DNA from 4 places in the Streptomyces sp. SYSU D01066-1 genome. Region 2 is predicted to be linked to each of the others. Evidence: riboswitches for the same ligand, from Rfam matches in the RefSeq annotation. Region 2 holds a riboswitch; each other region holds the start of a gene.
What was found. A riboswitch is a leader RNA that binds a small molecule or an ion and turns the genes downstream of it on or off. The one in region 2 is predicted to bind cyclic di-AMP.

Region 1 (4,533 bases), on a different contig from region 2:
GGGCGCCGGGCGTGAGGAAGGGGCGGCCGGTGGTCACCCGGCCGCCCCTGACCCTGGCGGGTTACGGCTTCGGCGTGGCGTGCGGGGCGCAGGTCACGTCCCGGGCGTCCACCTCGCCGGTGAGCAGGTAGGTGTCGACGCGGTCGTTGACGCACGGGTTGGTCAGACCGGTGACGCCGTGCGAACCGGCGTCCCGCTCGGTGATCAGCCGGGAGCCCTTGAACCGCTGGTGCAGTTCGACGGCGCCCTCGTACGGGGTGGCCGCGTCCCGCTCCGCCTGGACGATCAGCACGGGCGGCAGGCCCTTGCCGGTCTTCACCTCCACCGGGGTGTGCTGCTTGGTGGGCCAGGTGGCGCAGGGCAAGTTCATCCAGGCGTTGGACCAGGTGAGGAACGGATAGTCCCGGTGCAGGCGGGTGTTGTCCCGGTCCCAGGTCTTCCAGTCGGTGGGCCACTTGGCGTCGGCGCACTCGACGGCCGTGTAGACGGCGTTGCCGTTCTCCGAGGAGGCGTTGCCCGCGGTGTCGGACATGTCGGGGGCGGCGGCGTCGACCAGGGCCTGGGTGTCACCGGCGACGTAGGCGCTGAAGACGGAGGCGACCGGCGCCCAGGCGGAGTCGTAGTACGGGGCGCTCTGGAAGAAGCCGAGCAGTTCGGCGGGGCCGACGACGCCGCCGACCGGGTTCTCCTTGGCGGTGGCGCGCAGCTTCAGCCACTGGGCCTGGACCTCGGCGCGGGTGTCGCCGAGGTGGTAGGTGGCGTCGTTCTGCGCGACCCAGTCCTGCCAGTCCTTCCAGCGGGTCTCGAAGGCCACGTCCTGGTCCAGGTTGGCCTGGTACCAGATCTTCTCCCGGGAGGGGTTCACGACGCTGTCGACGACCATGCGGCGGACGTGGTCCGGGAAGAGGGTGCCGTAGACGGCGCCGAGGTAGGTGCCGTAGGAGACGCCGAGGTAGTTGAGCTTCTTCTCGCCGAGGGCCGCGCGGATGACGTCGAGGTCGCGCGCGGTGTTCGGGGTGGTCATGTGCGGCAGCATCTCGCCGCTGCGCTCGGCGCAGCCCTCGGCGTACTCGCGGGCCAGCTTGCGCTGGGCGCGCTTGTCGGCCTCGGAGTCGGGGACCGGGTCCGCCTTGGGCGCCTTGACGAACTCCTGCGGGTCGACGCAGGAGATCGGCGCCGACTTGCCGACGCCGCGCGGGTCGAAGCCGACGAAGTCGTAGGCCTCGGCGGTCTTGGCCCAGATGGGGTTCTTGGCGGTCACGCGGGCCGGGAAGCGCAGGCCCGAGCCGCCCGGGCCGCCGGGGTTGTAGATGAGGGCGCCCTGGCGCTGGGCCTTCGTGCCGGTGTTGCCGATGCGGTCGACGGCGAGCTTGATCTGCTTGCCGTACGGCTTGGCGTAGTCGAGCGGGACGCTGACGTAGCCGCACTGGATGGGCGCGGGCAGACTCCAGTCGGCGGGGCAGTCCTGCCAGTCGATCCCGGCCTCGGCGGCGCGGGCCGCGGCGACGGCGGCGCCGTACGCCTGCCGGTCCGCGGTGCTGCTCCCGTGCCGGGCGGCCGGGCCGGCGACGGCCGCGGGCGCGGTGACGGCACCGGCCGTCAGCAGCCCGGAGACCAGTACCCCGGCGGTGCCGAGCGCGGCCGTGCTCCGCTTCAGTCGTCTCATCCTCAAGTGGACCTCCCCGTACATCCTTGCGATGGATACGGGGATCCTCCCGGCTGTGGGTTCGCTGAGGACAGGGGCGCCCCGACTTCTTTGCCAATCCGATAAACGGCACCACTCGTTCGATCGGCGGAGTACGGTCCTCCGCCCCGGTCGTGGCCGGCCGGCGCCTCGTCCGGCAGTCGGCGCGGGCGCGGCGTGCCGGGGGCCAGGGCGGTGACCAGGGCGGCCGGTCCGGTGAGCGGCAGCACCGCCGCGCCCTCCCCGGCCGTCCGGGCCGACGGCGGCCGCTCGGCGGACTCCGGCCGTACAGCGGCGACTTGGCCGACGGCGTGCTCTCCCGTCGGCACCGCGGGGCCGTTCCGGTCGGCCGGAGCCGCAGGCTGGTCGCACCGGCTTCCGTTCACGTCAGGCCGCCCGGGACCGCTTCCCGTCGTCCGGAGCCGCTTCCCGGACATACCTCCACCCGCGCGGGCACGGACGCCGACCCGGCCCGCGCGGGCGTGCGCTGACGCCGGTGCCGGTTGCGGCGGGCGCTCCGGGTTCCGTATCGCGGGGGCCGGCCGAAGCCTGAGCGGGCCGAACGGCGTACCGCCTATCGGCGTAGATTCACCTCCTGCTCCGGGACCGTCCGGCTTGCGCAACGCGCCTGTTCCGTCGGTGAAGTGACCACTGCGCCGCAGGTGGGGAGGTCGTCGGTCACGGCGGCGCTGGTCTGGACAGCGGACCGTCCACCCGAACGGATGAGTGGTGAGTAACAACACAAAGTCCACGTTCCGTTGGGATTTTTCCCCTTCGGTGCGCCAAGATCCCTGACTGACGACAAGACCCCGCCGCAGCGGCGGGGCGATCCGGGCGGACGCCGAGTCCTGCCGCCGCCCGGATGACCGGTCGACAGGAGTGGATCGGCAGGAGTGGAGGACCCGAGCAAGACGGGTCGCCGGCCCGGTCACGCCATGACCGGAGCCGAGCAGCCCTTGGGGTGAAGCCGCACTCGTGCGGCCGGGCAACTTCGCCAGCCCGAATCCGACAGGTCATCCTTCACAGGCGGCTGACGAAGGGTTGCGCATGACTGCGCTCAATCGTGTCCCGTCGCTCATGGTCCGGGCCTCCGCGGCCTCGGCCCTCACCATCGCCGCCGTGGGCGGTTCGATCGTGGTCCCCGGCGTCGCCTCCGAGGCCGCCGCGGCCACCCATGCGACCAAGGCGCTGAAGATCGCGGCCTCCAAGAAGGGCGCCCCGTACCGGTACGGGGCCACCGGGCCGTCCCGCTTCGACTGCTCCGGGCTGACGCTGTACTCGTTCAAGAAGGCCGGCAAGAAACTGCCCCGCACGGCGGCCCAGCAGTACAACCGGACCCGCCATGTCTCCGCCTCCAGCCGCAAGGCCGGCGACCTGGTGTTCTTCCACTCGGGCCGCAGCGTCTACCACGTGGGCATCTATGCCGGGAAGGGCAAGATCTGGCACGCCCCGAAGACCGGTGACGTGGTGCGGCTGCAGAAGATCTGGACGAAGAACGTCTGGTACGGCCGGGTGAAGTGATCCCCCGGGGGGTGTTCCGCCCACCCCGCCGGGCGGAACACCCCCTCGGGTGCGTACGGGCCCGTACGGGTCGGTACGCACCCGCACAGGGCGTCTCCCCGGACGCGTACGGCCCCGTACGGACCGGCAGGCGTCCCCACGGGGGTGCCACGGGGGCGCGGGGGCAACGCAGGGCGTACGGGGGCACGCAGGGGCGCGCAGACGCCCACAGGCCGTGGCGCGGGCCCGGCCGGCTGTCCGTTCGGCGTGACCGGCCGCCGCTCCCGCCCCGTGCGCGAGGCGGCCTCGACGCCGGTCCCGCGCGGACACGGGGACCACGGGGCCGCCCGCCGGGCGGGCCCGTGGTCCCCGGCGGGCGTCCGCCCCGTCCGCTCCGTCACCGTCGCCGGTTCCGCCGGACCGTCGCCGGGAGCGGCTCGGCCGGGGGCGTCCAGGGGAACTCCACGGAGACGGTCTTGCCGCCCTCCCGGGTGGGGCGGACCCTCAGGCGCCCGCCGCATTCGGCGGCGAGGCAGCGGATGATGACCATGCCGCGGCCGTTGTCCTGCTGGACGGCCGCGGGCAGACGCTTGGGGAAGCGCGGGTGGCTGTCGGTGACCCCGATGCGCAGGTACTCGTCGCGGTCGAGCGTCAGGTCCACCGTGAAGGTGGGTGACAGTCCCCGGGTGTGCTGCACGACGTTGGTGGCCAGTTCCGACACGATGAGCCGGATGGTGTCGGACACTTCCGTGTCCGCGGACAGCCCCCACTCCGCGAGCGTGCCGACGACGTAGGTCCGGGCGGCGGACACCGAGGCGGGATCGCTCGGCAGAGTGACGGATGCTTCCAGGTGGTCTGCCATGGCGACGTCGTCCCTTTCCGACGGGACCGCAGCCCACACGGAGCGGATGGTTCGAGTACGGTCCCGGACTGTGCTTGGTCGCCAGAGTGCCATCACCGCGCCGGTGACGGGGGGCGATCCACCAAGACGTGCATATATCTGTCGCTCGAAGCGGTGAACTCCGCGACCGCGGACCCTTTTCGCGCGACTCACAAGGAGTGAAGGAGTTGGCCCATGCGGCACGGTCCCGTGGTGCGCCGCCGGAAACTGGGTGCCGAACTGCGCGCGCTGCGCACGGACGCCGGGATCACCAGCGGCGAGGCGGCCCGGCTGGCGGGATGGCACCAGTCGAAGGTGAGCCGGATCGAGACCGGGACCAGCGGGGCGAAACCGGACGACGTGCGGTTACTCCTGGACGTCTACGGCGTGGCCGACGCCCAGTTGCGCGAGGTCATCCTCGCCCTGGCGGGATCCGAGGACAACGGCGGCAGGCAGCACTGGTGGCACC
Region 2 (4,533 bases):
GTTCGCGCACCCGCTGTTCACGGTGCTCACCGGCCTCGGCTTCGGTCTCGCCGCCCTGCGCGGCGACCGCCGCCGGGCCCGGCAGGTCCTGCTCCCCCTGGCCGGCCTGCTGCTCGCGATGGGCGTGCACGCGCTGTGGAACGGCTCCTCGGCCCTCGGCGAGTACGGCTTCTTCGTCGTGTACGGGACGTTCATGGTCCCGGTGTTCGGGCTGCTGACCTGGCTGGCGGTCTGGTCCCGGCAGCACGCGCTGGTCGCCGTACGCGCCGAACTGCCCGCCTACGCGGCGGCCGGCTGGCTGGCCCCCGCGGAGCCGTACGCGCTCGGCTCGATGCGGGCCCGGCGCGTCGCCCGTTCCCACGCCCGCCGCCACGCCGGGAGGCAGGCGGCGCGGACGGTGGCGGAGTACGGGGCGTACGCGAGCGAACTGGCGTTCCTGCGGCACCGGGGCCGGCTCGGCCGGGCGGGCGCCGACTTCGCCGTACGGGAGCGGGCGTTGCTGCGCGAGCTGTGGCGCCGCCGGGAGACGGCACGCCCGGCACTGGACCACGCGGCGCGGGCCACGGCCCCGCCGGTCCCGGTGACCACCCCACCGTGGCCGGTGCACAGCACATACAGCGCGTATGGCACGTACGGCGTGTATCGCACGCACCACATGTACGGCACTCATGGCGCGTACGGCACGTACGGCCACCCGGCGCCGGCACCGCACCCGCACCCGCACCCGCCGCACCCGCACCCGCACCCGCCGTACCTGCACCACCCGCACCCGCCGCACCGCCCGTGAACCGGCAGCCCTGACGTCGGGGGGTCGCCGTCAGGACCGCCGGGGATCAGGTGCCCCGGGCAGGGGGACGGCTCAGGGGTTGAGGCCCTTGCTCTGCAGCCAGGCCATCGGGTCGACGCCGGAGGTGGAGCCGCCCGGGTGAACCTCCAGGTGGAGGTGGGCGCCGGTGACGTTGCCGGTGGCGCCGACGCGGCCGATGACGTCACCGGTGCTGACCTTCTGGCCGACGCTGACGCTGATCGAGGACTGGTGGCAGAACCACACCTCGGTGCCGTCGTCGAGGGTGAGGATCGTGCGGTAGCCGTAGGAGCCGGCCCAGCCCGCCTCGGTGATCGTCCCGGAGTGCACGGCCTTGATGAGCGTGCCGGTGGGGGCGGCGAAGTCGAGGCCGGTGTGGTAACCGGAGGACCAGTAGGCGCCGGCCTGCCCGAAGGTGGAGGTGATGGTGTACGAGGAGGTCGGCAGCGCGTACTGCTTCGCCAGCTTGGCGAGCCGTGCGGCCTCGGCCTTCTTCGCGGCCTCCGCCGCCGCCTTCTTCTTGGCGGCGGCGGCCTTGGCCTCGGCCTTCTTCTCGGCCTCGGCGGCGGCCGCGGCGGCCTTCTTCTCGGCGGCGGCGGCGGCCTCTTCGGCGGCCTTGGTCTCGACCTGGTCCTGCTGCTGCTCGGCCTGCGCCATGATCCGGGCCCGGAGCGACTCGCCGGCGGTGGCGGTGGTCTCCCCGGTGCCGTCGGAGGCGACGGCGGCGATGCTGCTGAGCGGGGTGGCCGAACCCGCGTCGGCCGCGTCCCCGGCGGAGTCGTCGTCCGAGATGATCGAGCCCACGGACGGCAGGTCGGGCATGGAGATCGACACCGGCGGCTTGCCGGTCTGCGCGCTGGCCATGCCGCCGGCGCCCACGGCGGCTATGACACCGACGCCGAGGACGGTGGAGCTGCGGGCCAGTCCGCCGCGCTGCTTGGCGACCCGGTGCTTGCCGCGCACGGGACGGACGGTGTCGGCGGTGGGGTTCCACTCCTCGAAGGGGCCCTCGTCGGGGCGGAAGGCGCCGTATCCGAAGGTTGCGGAGTCGTGCTGGTTCGGCACGAACGGGGCCTCGGGGGCAGGCCGGTTGGACGCCACGTGGGCGTGCTCCTTTCCTTCCGTCTCCGCCTACCGGGTTAGCTGACGGGTTCGGAGCGGGAAGGTCTCCTACGCGCGTATACGGGCCGTGTCTCCACGGCCGGATACGCCCGATTCACCCCAAGGTGGTGGTTCCCCGGTTCCCTTACGGGATTCGGCGCGTGCGCACGGAGCCGCCTTCTGTGACGGCTGGGACGACCGCGCTGCGTTATCGAACGTTAATAGAAGCGGGGTGCTGTTTCCAAGCCGTTCCGCTTGATCATTAAACTCTCCGGGCGGAATCAAGGCCGCGTGAACGGCCAAAACGGGGCGAGTTGACCTCGTTTCAGTACACCAGGCCGACGATCGGCACCGCCCCTTGGAACTGACCGTGCGTCAATTGTTATGCGGAGGGCTTTCGCGCCGTCACCTTCGGTGATGACGGGGGTCGCTCGGATCGGGCCGCCGTACGGCGAGCAGCGCCATGTCGTCCGCCATGCCGCCCCCGGAGTGCCGGCGCACGTCCTCGGCGAGCGTGTCCAGCAGGTCCCCCGGACGCCGGAACCGCCGGCCGCTGAGCCGCGCCATCGGATCGTAGAACTCGCCCCGGGCGTCCCGGGCCTCGGTCACCCCGTCGGTGTAGAGCAGCAGCGTGGCACCGGCGGGGAAGGCGGCCTCCTCCGCGCGGTCCGGCCACACGCCCAGCTCCCCCATGCCGAGCGGCAGCGCCGCGTCCCGGGCGCTCAGGGTGCGCAGGCTGCCGTCGGCGTGGCACAGCAGGGGCGGCGGATGCCCCCGGTTGACGACGCGGACCACCCCGTCGCCGTGCGGGAGTTCGACGAGGACGGCGGTGGTGAACCCCTCGAAGGCGTCCAGGCCCTCGCGCCGGGCGCCCTCGCGGGCCAGCGCCCGCTCCAGCCGCTGTGCCACCGCCTCCAGTGTCGGCTCCTGTTCGGCGGCCTCCCGGAACGCCCCGATCACGACGGCGACGACGGCCACCGCGCCCATCCCCTTGCCCCGCACGTCCCCGACGATCATCCGCACCCCGCGCGGGCTGTCCTGCACCGCGTACAGGTCGCCGCCGATGAAGGCGTCCGCCTGCGCCGCCTCGTAGCAGGCGGCGATCTCGAAGCCGCCGAGCCGTTCGGCGGGCTCGGGCAGCACCGCGCGCTGGGCCGCCTCGGCGATCTCGCGGGCGGAGGCGAGCCGCTCGTCGTTGCGGCGGACCTGGGCGTTGACGAAGACGGCGAGGCCCGCGACCACCGCGATGGTGACCAGCTCGGTGACGGAGTCGACCTGGTGGGCGACGCCGAGGCCGAGCTGGAGCGCCATGACGACGGCGACGGTGACCGCCCCGGTGAGCACGGTGCCGCGCCGCGAGTAGAGCGGGGCGGCGGTCAGGGGCGCGGCGGTGTAGAGGGGACCGGCGGTGAAGTACCGGGGGGTGAGCAGGTCGTAGGCGGTGCCCACGGCGATCAGCAGGAGGGGCAGGAGGCGTACGAGGGCCGTCCGGGCGCCGTGCCGCGGCCGGTGCCGGCGGCCCCGGGCGGGCGGTACGGGCACCGGGGCGTCACCGGGGCCCAGGTCGGACACCGGGGCGTCACCGGGGCCCAGGTCGGACACCGGGGCGTCACCGGGGCCCAGGTCGGACACCGGGTCGCCGGGCAGCCGGTCGCCGGCCCCGGCGTACGGCCCCTCGTCCACGTCACCAGGCCGCACCCGCCCGCCTCCCGCCACCCATGTACGCAGCCGCCGCTTGCCGTCCCGCCCGTCCAGGGTTCCCGGCGCGGGGGCGGGCGGCGAGCGGTGGGGGACCGTTCGGATGACAGGGGAGGCCGGGTCCTGGACGCACCGATGGCCGGGCCCCTCGAAAGGGACCCGGCCATCGGCCTTGAGTAGCGGGGACAGGATTTGAACCTGCGACCTCTGGGTTATGAGCCCAGCGAGCTACCGAGCTGCTCCACCCCGCGTCGGTGTGTCACCAGTGTAGACCATGTCCAGGGTGGTCAGCACACGCGTATCTAGCGCCCGGGATTGCGGGCGTGGGTGAGGGTCTCCCAGGAGACGGAGAGGTCGTCGGTGCCGGCCGGGCGGGTGGCGGCGGCGAGCCGGTGCGCGGCGGGGACGGGGACGTCGAGCCGGTTCTCCAGGTGGTTGAGGGCGACCTCCAGGCCGGGCCCCAGGTTCCGCTCGACCTCGCCGCCGCACAGCCAGGCCGGCGCGGTGGCCGCCCGCTGCTGGCGGGCGTGCAGCGCGAGGGCGGCCGTCAGCCGGTCCTTCACCTCGCCGTAGAGGTCGACGCCCTGGTGCCAGGCGGTCTCGGCGATGTGGGCGGTGGCGGCGATGGAGCGGCCGACGTGGGCGAAGTCGCGGCAGGTCTCCTGGGTGACGCCGTCCTTGTACGTCTTCTGCCGGTGCCAGTACGAGACCAGCCGCTCGCGGGTGGCGATGGTGCCGCCGGCCGGGGTGAGCGGCAGGGCGCCGTCCTTCTCCAGGTAGAAGTAGGCGGGGACGCGGTCGCGGAAGCGGCGCAGGGCGTGGTCGAAGGTCTTGTGGTCGTTCAGGAAGACGGCGGCGGAGATCACGCCGTCGATGGCGACCAGGTCCCGGCTGCCGTCGTGGTCGGGGACCTCCTTCGTCAGCCGGGG
Region 3 (4,533 bases), on a different contig from region 2:
GCCCTGATGGCCGCCTACCGCCTGCCGCACGACGGCACGCGCGCGTGCGACGCCGCCGACCTGGCCCTCACCGTCCTCGGCGGCGGCGAGTCCTCCCGCCTCTACAACCGCCTCGTACGGCGCGACCGTACGGCCGTCGCGGCCGGCTTCGGTCTGCTGCGCCTGGCCGGAGCGCCCTCCCTGGGCTGGCTGGACGTGAAGACCTCCGGTGACGTCGAGGTGCCGGTCGTCGAAGCCGCCATCGACGAGGAGCTGGCCCGGTTCGCCGAGGAGGGGCCCACCGCCGAGGAGATGGAGCGGGCCCAGGCCCAGCTGGAGCGCGAGTGGCTGGACCGGCTCGGCACGGTCGCCGGCCGCGCCGACGAGCTGTGCCGCTACGCCGTCCTGTTCGGCGACCCGCAGCTCGCCCTGACCGCCGTACAGCGCGTCCTGGAGGTGACGGCGGAGGAGGTACAGGAGGTCGCCAAGGCCCGCCTGCGCCCCGACAACCGCGCGGTGCTCGTCTACGAGCCCACCGCCCCCGCAGCCGACGCCGACGCCGACGACGCCACCGACGAGAACGAGGAGGCGGCCAAGTGACCGAGCTCGCCACCATGGACTTCCACCCCCGGCCGCAGGCGGGCGAGCCCAAGCCCTGGGCCTTCCCCGCCCCCGAGCGCGGCACGCTCGGCAACGGCCTCACCGTCCTGCGGTGCGACCGCCCCGGCCAGCAGGTCGTCGCCGTCGAGCTGTTCCTGCGCGCCCCCCTGGACGCCGAGCCGGCCGGTCTCGACGGCGTCGCCACCATCATGGCCCGCGCCTTCTCCGAGGGCACCGACAAGCACTCCGCCGAGGAGTTCGCCGCCGAACTGGAGCGCTGCGGGGCCACCCTGGACGCGCACGCCGACCACCCCGGCGTCCGGCTCACCCTCGAAGTGCCCGCTTCCCGCCTCGCCAAGGCGCTCGGCCTGGTCGCCGACGCCCTGCGGGCCCCCGCGTTCGCCGACAGCGAGATCGAACGCCTGGTGCGCAACCGGCTCGACGAGATCCCGCACGAACTGGCCAACCCCTCGCGCCGGGCCGCCAAGGAGCTCTCCAGGGAGCTGTTCCCGGCGGACTCCCGGATGTCCCGTCCGCGCCAGGGCACCGAGGAGACGGTCGCCGGCATCGACTCCGCGGCCGTCCGCGCCTTCTACGAGAAGCACGTCCGCCCCGCCACCGCCACCGCCGTGGTCGTCGGTGACTTCACCGGCGTCGACCTCGGCGCGCTGCTCGACGACACCCTCGGCTCGTGGACGGGCTCGGCGGCCGAACCGCGGCCCGTGCCCCCGGTGACCGCCGACGACACCGGCCGCGTCGTCATCGTGGACCGCCCCGGCTCCGTCCAGACGCAGCTGCTGATCGGCCGTACCGGTCCCGACCGGCACGACAGCGTCTGGCCCGCCCAGGTGCTCGGCACGTACTGCCTGGGCGGCACCCTCACCTCCCGCCTGGACCGCGTCCTGCGCGAGGAGAAGGGCTACACCTACGGCGTCCGCGCCTTCGGCCAGGTCCTGCGGTCCGCGCCCGACGGCACGGGCGCCGCGATGCTCGCCATCAGCGGCTCCGTCGACACCCCCAACACCGGCCCGGCCCTCGACGACCTGTGGAAGGTGCTGCGCACGCTCGCCGAGGGCGGGCTCACCGACGCCGAACGGGACGTCGCCGTGCAGAACCTGGTGGGCGTGGCGCCGCTGAAGTACGAGACCGCGGCGGCCGTCGCGAGCACGCTGGCCGACCAGGTCGAGCAGTACCTGCCCGACGACTACCAGGCGACGCTGTACCAGCGGCTCGCCGAGACCGGCACGGTCGAGGCCACCGCGGCGGTCGTCAACGCCTTCCCGGTGGACCGTCTGGTGACCGTCCTGGTGGGTGACGCGGCGCGGATCAAGGAGCCCGTCGAGGCCCTCGGCATCGGCGAAGTCACCGTGGTGAGCGCCGAGTAGCGGCACGCGCGCGTGGGGCGGTTCCGGCGACCTTCGTGCCGCCGGAACCGCCCTGTGTCCGAATGGGGTGGATTGGTGCAGAGGTTGCCCGTCTGCCCTGTGGGATGGACAACAAAAACCGTGATGCGTTTGAGTCTTGAACCGACGCCCGCTTAGCGTCTCCCCGGCTGTCCGTCAGGCAGTGCGCCGCACCCGCGGCACCGGACAGTCATCGCCGAGTCCCCGTACGGCGCGAGCCAGGGGAGCCGGGGACCCACCAGTCCCTGGGGTGAATCGGACGCCCGCGCGCAGCGAGGGGGCCCGTAGGAGACCTTCCTGCTCCGAACCCGTCAGCTAACCCGGTAGGCGAGAGGGAAGGAAAGGACCAGCCTCTACATGGCGTTCACGCGCGCCACCGGCAAGCACCGCCGTCCCGGCCGGGTACACCGCACCACCGTCCGCGCGGCCGGGGTCGCGACCCTCACCACCACCGGCGTCATCGGCACCCTCACGGCCCCCGCGTTCGCCGCCGAGCCGTCCCCCCAGGACACCGGCCTCACCCCGGTCATCACCCTCGGCGACTCGGTGGCCGAGGAGGTCAGCGCCCAGGCCGCCGCCCAGCGGCAGGCCGCCGAGGACGCCGCCGCCCGGGAGCAGGCCGAGCGGGCCGCCCGCGAGCGGGCCGCCGAGGCCGCCGAGCAGGCCCGCGAGGACCAGGAGCGCGCCGCCCGCGAGGCCGAGCGCAAGCGCCTGAACACCTACGTGGCCCCCATCAGCGGCTCCTACGTGTCCACCGCGTACCGGGCCAGCAGCGGTCTGTGGTCCTCCGGCACGCACACCGGCATCGACTTCCACGCCGCGTCCGGCACCGCCGTCCGCGCGGTCGGCGCCGGCACGGTCGTCGAGGCCGGCTGGGGCGGCGCGTACGGCTACCAGGTCGTGATCAAGATGCACGACGGGACGTACACCCAGTACGGCCACCTGTCGTCCATCGGCGTCTCCGTCGGCGAGACGGTCACCCCCGGCCGGCGGATCGCCCTCTCCGGGGCGACCGGCAACGTCACCGGGGCGCACCTGCACTTCGAGGCCCGCACCGGGCCGGAGTACGGCTCGGACATCGACCCGGTGGCCTACCTCCGCTCCCACGGCGTCACCGTCTGACGCCCCGCGGCACGGCACACCCGAAAGCCCCGGCTCCCCGAGCCGGGGCTTTCGGACGTTAAAGGTGACCAAAAACAGACCAAAAACAGCCAGGGAAACCGCCCCCCCGTCGGAAAGCGCGGCGCATTGCAATAGAGTCACTGAACACGCGTCAATCGTCGACGTTTCACGGGGATTAAGGCGGAGGTCGGTCATGCGTATTCCGGCGCATTCGGTGTGCACGGCGATCCGGGACGACATCGTCGCCGGTGTCTACGAGCGCGGCAGCCGGCTCACCGAGGAACTCCTCGCCCGGCGCTACGGCGTCTCCCGCGTCCCCGTGCGCGAGGCCCTGCGGACCCTGGAGGCCGAGGGATTCGTGGTGACGCGGCGCCACGCGGGCGCGTGCGTGGCCGAACCCACCGAACAGGAGGCCGCCGACCTGCTGGAGATGCGGCTGCTCCTGGAGCCGCTCGGCGCCGCCCGGGCCGCCCAGCGGCGCACCGAGGCCCATTTGAAGGTGCTGCGCGGCCTGGTGCGGCTGGGCCAGGAGCGGGCCAGGCGGGGCAACAGCGACGACCTGCGCTCGCTGGACGGCTGGTTCCACGAGACGCTCGCCCAGGCCGCCGGCAGCGCGGCGATGACCTCGACGCTGACCCGGCTGCGGCACCGGATCGCCTGGATGTACACCGTGGAGGCGCCCGCCAGCCCGGTCGACACCTGGGCGGAGCACGGCGCGATCGTCGACGCCGTGGCCCGGGGCGACGGCGAACGCGCCCGGTCGCTCACCGCGCTGCACACCGAGCGGTCGACGGCCGCGCACCGCCTGCGCCCCGCCCCGGGCGCCGACCGCGCGGAGCGTGTGAGGAACTCGCAACGTGCCGTAAACATGCCGAGCCTGCGGTATTAACACGGACGCCGTATACAAAGAGGAGTTATTCAGCGGGGTATTTTTCTGCTGCCGTTTCATTACCGTCCCCGTGTCTTTTCCGCCGGGGAACGCGGCTGGTTCACGGTGCCCGGGTACCGGGTGCGGAAAACACGGAAGCCGTGCCGGCCCCGAAGGACCGGCACGGCTCGCCCCGGGGCGCGCGACGGCTCAGACGGTCTCCGGAAGCTCCTCGAGCCCCTCGGCGACCAGCTTGGCCAGGCGGTCCAGCGCGGCGTCCGCGCCCTCGGCGTCCGACGCGAGGACGACCTCTTCGCCGCCCTGGGCGCCCAGACCCAGAACGGCCAGCATGGAGGCGGCGTTGACGGGGTTGCCGCCGGCCTTGGCGATCGTCACCGGGACGCCGCTGGCCGTGGCGGCCCGGACGAAGATGGAGGCGGGGCGGGCGTGGAGGCCCTCGGCCCAGCCGACGTTGACGCGGCGCTCAGCCATGTGTTTCTGCCCTTCGGTCGTGCAGGCTTGTCTAGACCAGTCTTCCATACGGCGCTCCCGCCGGACGGC
Region 4 (4,533 bases), on a different contig from region 2:
TGGGTGCCGGAGGCCAGCTCGGTCAGCTTCGTGGCCGGGTCGGCGGAAGAACCGCCGTCCGCGGACCCGGAGGCCGGGCCCGCGCCGTTCAGCAGGCCGCTCTCCAGACCCCCGAGGTCCGGCAGGCCGAGGTCGGTGCTGATCTTCACCGTGCCGGACAACCGCTGCGCGTCCGACGCGGCCACCTTCTCCAGGAGTCGCTGCGCCGTGATGTCGGGAAGGTCGGGGTCCCCGGAGTCGGCGAGCGCGGGGACCAGCCCGATCGTCGCCGCCGCGACGCCCACCACCGTGACCGGGACGACGTACCGCGTGGCCCTGCGCCGTCCCGTCCCGCGCTCCTCGGTCTCGGATCCGGATCCGGATTCGTACGGTGTCATGTGCCCTACCTCCGTCGTAGGCGGCGGCTGTCCGCGGCCTCGCACCAGTCCACCCTGAGCCGCCATTCTCACCCGAATCGGTGAGGATGTGTTGTTTTCCGTGATGACCATCTGACCAAATCGGCCATCGGGAAGCGTCAGACCGCAGGCTCAACTCCGCCTACTGCCGCGGGATGACACGCGTACGCGGAGGGCTCCCCCAGCCGTAGGGGAAGCGGAGTCCGGAGGGGCTCAGCCGGCCCGGTGCACCACCGCGTCGCACAGCTCCACCAGCGCGGTCTTCGCCTCGCACGCGCGCAGCGGGGCCAGGGCCGCGCGGGCCTCCTCGGCGTGGCGGACGGTGTCCCGCCGAGCCTGCTCCAGGGCCGGGTGGGCGCGCAGCAGGCGCAGCGCCTCGGCGTGCCGGGCGTCGTCGGTCAGGTCGGAGGCGAGCAGCTCGCACAGGGCGAGGTCCTCGGCGAGCCCCAGCCGGGCGGCGCGCTCGCGCAGCCTCAGGACCGGGAGGGTGGCGATGCCCTCGCGCAGGTCGGTGCCGGGCGTCTTGCCGGACTCGGTGGAGTCGGAGGCGATGTCCAGCACGTCGTCGGCGAGCTGGAAGGCGACGCCGAGCCGCTCGCCGTACTGGGTGAGGACGTCCACGGCCCTCTCGTCGGCGCCGGACATCATCGCGCCGAACCGGCAGGCGACCGCCACCAGCGAGCCGGTCTTGCCGCCCAGCACGTCCAGGTAGTGGTCGACCGGGTCCCGGCCGTCCTGCGGGCCCGCGGTCTCCAGGATCTGGCCGGTGACCAGCCGCTCGAACGCCAGGGCCTGTACCCGGACCGCCTCCGGACCGAGGTCGGCGAGGATCTGCGAGGCCCGGGCGAAGAGGAAGTCGCCGGTCAGCACCGCGACGGAGTTGTCCCAGCGGGTGTTGGCGCTGGGCACCCCGCGCCGTACCGCGGCCTCGTCCATCACGTCGTCGTGGTACAGCGTGGCGAGGTGGGTCAGCTCCACGACCACGGCCGAGGGCACCACCCCGGGGGCGTAGGGGTCACCGAACTGGGCCGCGAGCATCACCAGCAGCGGCCGGAACCGCTTGCCGCCCGCCCGCACCAGATGCTGGGCGGCCTCCGTGATGAAGGGCACCTCGCTCTTGGTTGCCTCCAGCAGTCCTTCCTCGACTGCCGCCATTCCGGCCTGGACATCGGCTTCCAGAGCCTGGTCCCGCACGCTCAGCCCGAACGGCCCGACGACGGTCACGAGGGGTCTCCTGTCTGCTGGTGTCTACTCGCGGCTACACGGCTGGTCGATAGGTCGCTGCCATCACTCAAGTCAGCGTATCCGGTCACGTTTCGATCACCGATAGCGCCCACCGTTGCAGGACGGCCGGTATCAGATCATGAACTGCATGTTCTTGATCAGGTGATATGAGTGGACATAGATCGACTTCATGGAGCGTTCGGGACGCGCCGGTGCCGCGATTCCGCCCGCACCCCTCGGGGACCCACCGAGCCTTTGGGAACCCCCGAAGCTCCTTGAGGATCCCCGAAGCTCCTTGAGGGCCCCCGAAGACCTTTGGGAACCCCTGATCCCAAGAGGCCGCCCGAAAGGCTCCCCGGGCCCCAGCGGCGCCCCGTCAGGCTCCCCGGAGCCCCGCACCCCACCAGACCCCGACATCCCGCCGGCCCCAGCCCCCGTCACAGTCCCCGGGGTCCCAGAGGACCCCGCCGGGCCCCGGCGCCGATCCGCAAGACCCCGTCGAGGGTCCGCCGGGAGCCCATCGAAGATCCCACCACTCCCCCCGACACCGCGCGCCCCGGGAACGTCACCCATTCGATCCACGGACCCCCGTCCCCGCCCCCGGGCGGGCCAGGGGCGGGCCCGGGGGCACTCGCGCCGACGACCCCAGCCGCCCTCGGTCAATAAAAACCGAGTTGGCGCTATTGCCTGATTTACCCCACTTGCCGGCGCCAGTGAGTTGACTCACGCCGCCGCCCGGCCGCGCGCGGCTGCCCGCACGCCCCGCATCCCTTTGCGCCACAAGCCAGTTGACCCTTGGCACCCGCAAAGGATCAAGTACCCCAAATGCCCCAGAACAAGATCAATATGCACGTCAGGTGATTCCCGCACTTGTTCCGGACATGTGCTGTCGCATACGTTCCCGGCCTGTCGAGCGGACGCCGAATCCTGCCACCGCCCGACGCACACCCATCCGACTCATTCACGGCAGGAGCGGGGGACCCAGGTAGGTCGCCGCGCCGGTCACCGGACGTCACCCGACGTCACCGGAGGACCGGAGCGGCTCGGGGTGAAGCCGGGCCCGACAGGGCACGGCCGGGCACCTCCCCGCCCGAACCCGACAGCTCACCTCGCAGGCGTATGGAGAGGAACGCACCATGCCCGCCAAGGCCCTCCGGCACGCCGCCGGCGCCAGCCGCCTCGTCCGCAAGCTCGCCCTCGCCGGTGCCGGCGCCGCCGTGCTGGCGCTGCCGATCGCCGGCGCCGCCGGCGCGTCCGCCGCCCCGGCCGCCACCCCCGCCGTCGCCGACTCGGCCACGGCGACCACCACGGCCGCCCTGACCGCGGCCAGCGGCTACAGCAACACCCTCGACGGCTGGATCCGCCAGTCGCTCGACATCATGGCCGAGAAGGGCATCCCGGGCACGTACGACGGCATCTACCGCAACATCATGCGGGAGTCGTCCGGCAACCAGTTCGCCATCAACAACTGGGACATCAACGCCATCAACGGCACCCCGTCCAAGGGCCTGCTCCAGGTGATCAAGCCGACGTTCGACGCCTACCACGTCGAAGGCACCTCCTGGGACATGTACGACCCGGTCGCCAACATCACCGCCGCCTGCAACTACGCGGCCGCCCGGTACGGCTCCATGGACAACGTCTACAGCGCCTACTGAGCCCCGCCGGGGCCCGGAACACGCCTCAGCTGAACAGCCGTTCGAGGACGACGGCCACGCCGTCGTCCTCGTTCGACAGGGTGATCTCGTCGGCCACCGCCCGCAGTTCCGGATGGGCGCCGGCCATGGCGACGCCGTGGGCCGCCCACCGGAACATCGGGATGTCGTTGGGCATGTCCCCGAAGGCGACCGTCCGCCGCGGGCTCAGCCCCAGCTGCTCCGCCGCCAGCTCCAGACCGGTCGCCTTGGTCACGCCGTACGGCTGGAGCTCGACCGTCCCCGGCCCCGACATCGTGACCGTCGCCAGCGACCCGACCACCGCGCGGGCCGTCGCCGCCAGCTCGTCGTCGGACAGGCGGGGGTGGCGCAGCAGCACCTTGCTGATGGGCTCCGCCCACAGGTCGTCGCGCCGGCCGACCCGCACCGCGGGCAGCGTGGGGTGCGGCATCAGGTACCCGGGCTCGATCAGCGTGAGCCCCTCCACCCCGTCCTGGTCGACGGCGGCGTACACCTCCCCCACCTCGGCCTCGATCTTGCCGAGCGCGGTCTCGGCCAGCTCCCGGTCCAGGGTGACCGACCACAGCAGCCGGTCCGCGGCGGCGTCGTACACCTGCGCGCCCTGGCCGCACACCGCGAGCCCCCCGCAGCCGAGGCCGCCGAGGAGCGCGCGCACTCTCGGCGCCGGACGCCCCGTCACCACCAGGTGGTGCGCGCCGGCCCCGGTCACCCGTGCGAGCGCGGCGAGCGACCGCTCGGAGACGGTGTCGTCGCCGCGCAGCAGCGTTCCGTCCAGATCGGTGGCGACGAGGGCGTATGCGGTGGGGTCCATGATCAGAGAATACGGACACCGCGCGCCCTCGACTCACCGTCGTCGGGCGCGCGCACTCGACGCCGATGTCCGGAACCTGACGCATCACCGGCTAAAGGCGGTTGAAGCGCTGTGCACCGGTTGGCAGCAACATGCTCCGCTCTCTACCGCTCCGAGGGACCCCAGGGGTACTTTCCTTCTGTCCAGGGGGACTTGATCGGGGGGTCGGGTTGAGCAGCGGACGCATTCGTGTGCTGAGGCCGGAGGAACTGGGCGAGGGGGAACGGGAGCACTGGCGGGAGCTGCGCGCCAAGTCGCACGCCCCCCGCAACCCCTTCATGGAACCGGAGTTCACCCAGGCCGTGGGCCAAGTCCGCCCGACGGCGCGGGTGGCGGTGGTGTACGAGGGCGGCGAGAGCGCCGGTTTCCTGCCGTACGAGCGCGGACC

Region 1: it holds a riboswitch for cyclic di-AMP, as region 2 does, so the genes downstream of both, ACY1JF_RS21755 (C40 family peptidase) here and ACY1JF_RS28250 (M23 family metallopeptidase) in region 2, are expected to answer to the same signal.
Region 3: it holds a riboswitch for cyclic di-AMP, as region 2 does, so the genes downstream of both, ACY1JF_RS16630 (M23 family metallopeptidase) here and ACY1JF_RS28250 (M23 family metallopeptidase) in region 2, are expected to answer to the same signal.
Region 4: it holds a riboswitch for cyclic di-AMP, as region 2 does, so the genes downstream of both, ACY1JF_RS00650 (transglycosylase SLT domain-containing protein) here and ACY1JF_RS28250 (M23 family metallopeptidase) in region 2, are expected to answer to the same signal.

The regions. Positions count from the first base shown of each region.
Region 1 covers NZ_JBUDHV010000025.1:44,860-49,392, reverse strand. The annotation lists gene ACY1JF_RS21765 (NAD-dependent epimerase/dehydratase family protein) at 1-15, shown strand, start outside; gene ACY1JF_RS21760 (alpha/beta hydrolase) at 62-1,666, opposite strand; cyclic di-AMP (ydaO/yuaA leader) riboswitch at 2,596-2,728, shown strand; gene ACY1JF_RS21755 (C40 family peptidase) at 2,732-3,205, shown strand; gene ACY1JF_RS21750 (ATP-binding protein) at 3,582-4,046, opposite strand; gene ACY1JF_RS21745 (helix-turn-helix domain-containing protein) at 4,260-4,533, shown strand, end outside.
Region 2 covers NZ_JBUDHV010000043.1:43,893-48,425, reverse strand. The annotation lists gene ACY1JF_RS28255 (PrsW family intramembrane metalloprotease) at 1-787, shown strand, start outside; gene ACY1JF_RS28250 (M23 family metallopeptidase) at 860-1,906, opposite strand; cyclic di-AMP (ydaO/yuaA leader) riboswitch at 1,919-2,076, opposite strand; gene ACY1JF_RS28245 (PP2C family protein-serine/threonine phosphatase) at 2,312-3,604, opposite strand; tRNA gene ACY1JF_RS28240 (tRNA-Met) at 3,782-3,855, opposite strand; gene ACY1JF_RS28235 (alginate lyase family protein) at 3,907-4,533, opposite strand, start outside.
Region 3 covers NZ_JBUDHV010000015.1:30,855-35,387, forward strand. The annotation lists gene ACY1JF_RS16620 (M16 family metallopeptidase) at 1-579, shown strand, start outside; gene ACY1JF_RS16625 (M16 family metallopeptidase) at 576-1,964, shown strand; cyclic di-AMP (ydaO/yuaA leader) riboswitch at 2,167-2,327, shown strand; gene ACY1JF_RS16630 (M23 family metallopeptidase) at 2,340-3,104, shown strand; gene ACY1JF_RS16635 (GntR family transcriptional regulator) at 3,298-3,993, shown strand; gene ACY1JF_RS16640 (HPr family phosphocarrier protein) at 4,183-4,464, opposite strand.
Region 4 covers NZ_JBUDHV010000001.1:136,960-141,492, reverse strand. The annotation lists gene ACY1JF_RS00660 (LolA family protein) at 1-377, opposite strand, end outside; gene ACY1JF_RS00655 (polyprenyl synthetase family protein) at 609-1,619, opposite strand; cyclic di-AMP (ydaO/yuaA leader) riboswitch at 2,563-2,751, shown strand; gene ACY1JF_RS00650 (transglycosylase SLT domain-containing protein) at 2,756-3,277, shown strand; gene ACY1JF_RS00645 (HAD family hydrolase) at 3,303-4,106, opposite strand; gene ACY1JF_RS00640 (GNAT family N-acetyltransferase) at 4,337-4,533, shown strand, end outside.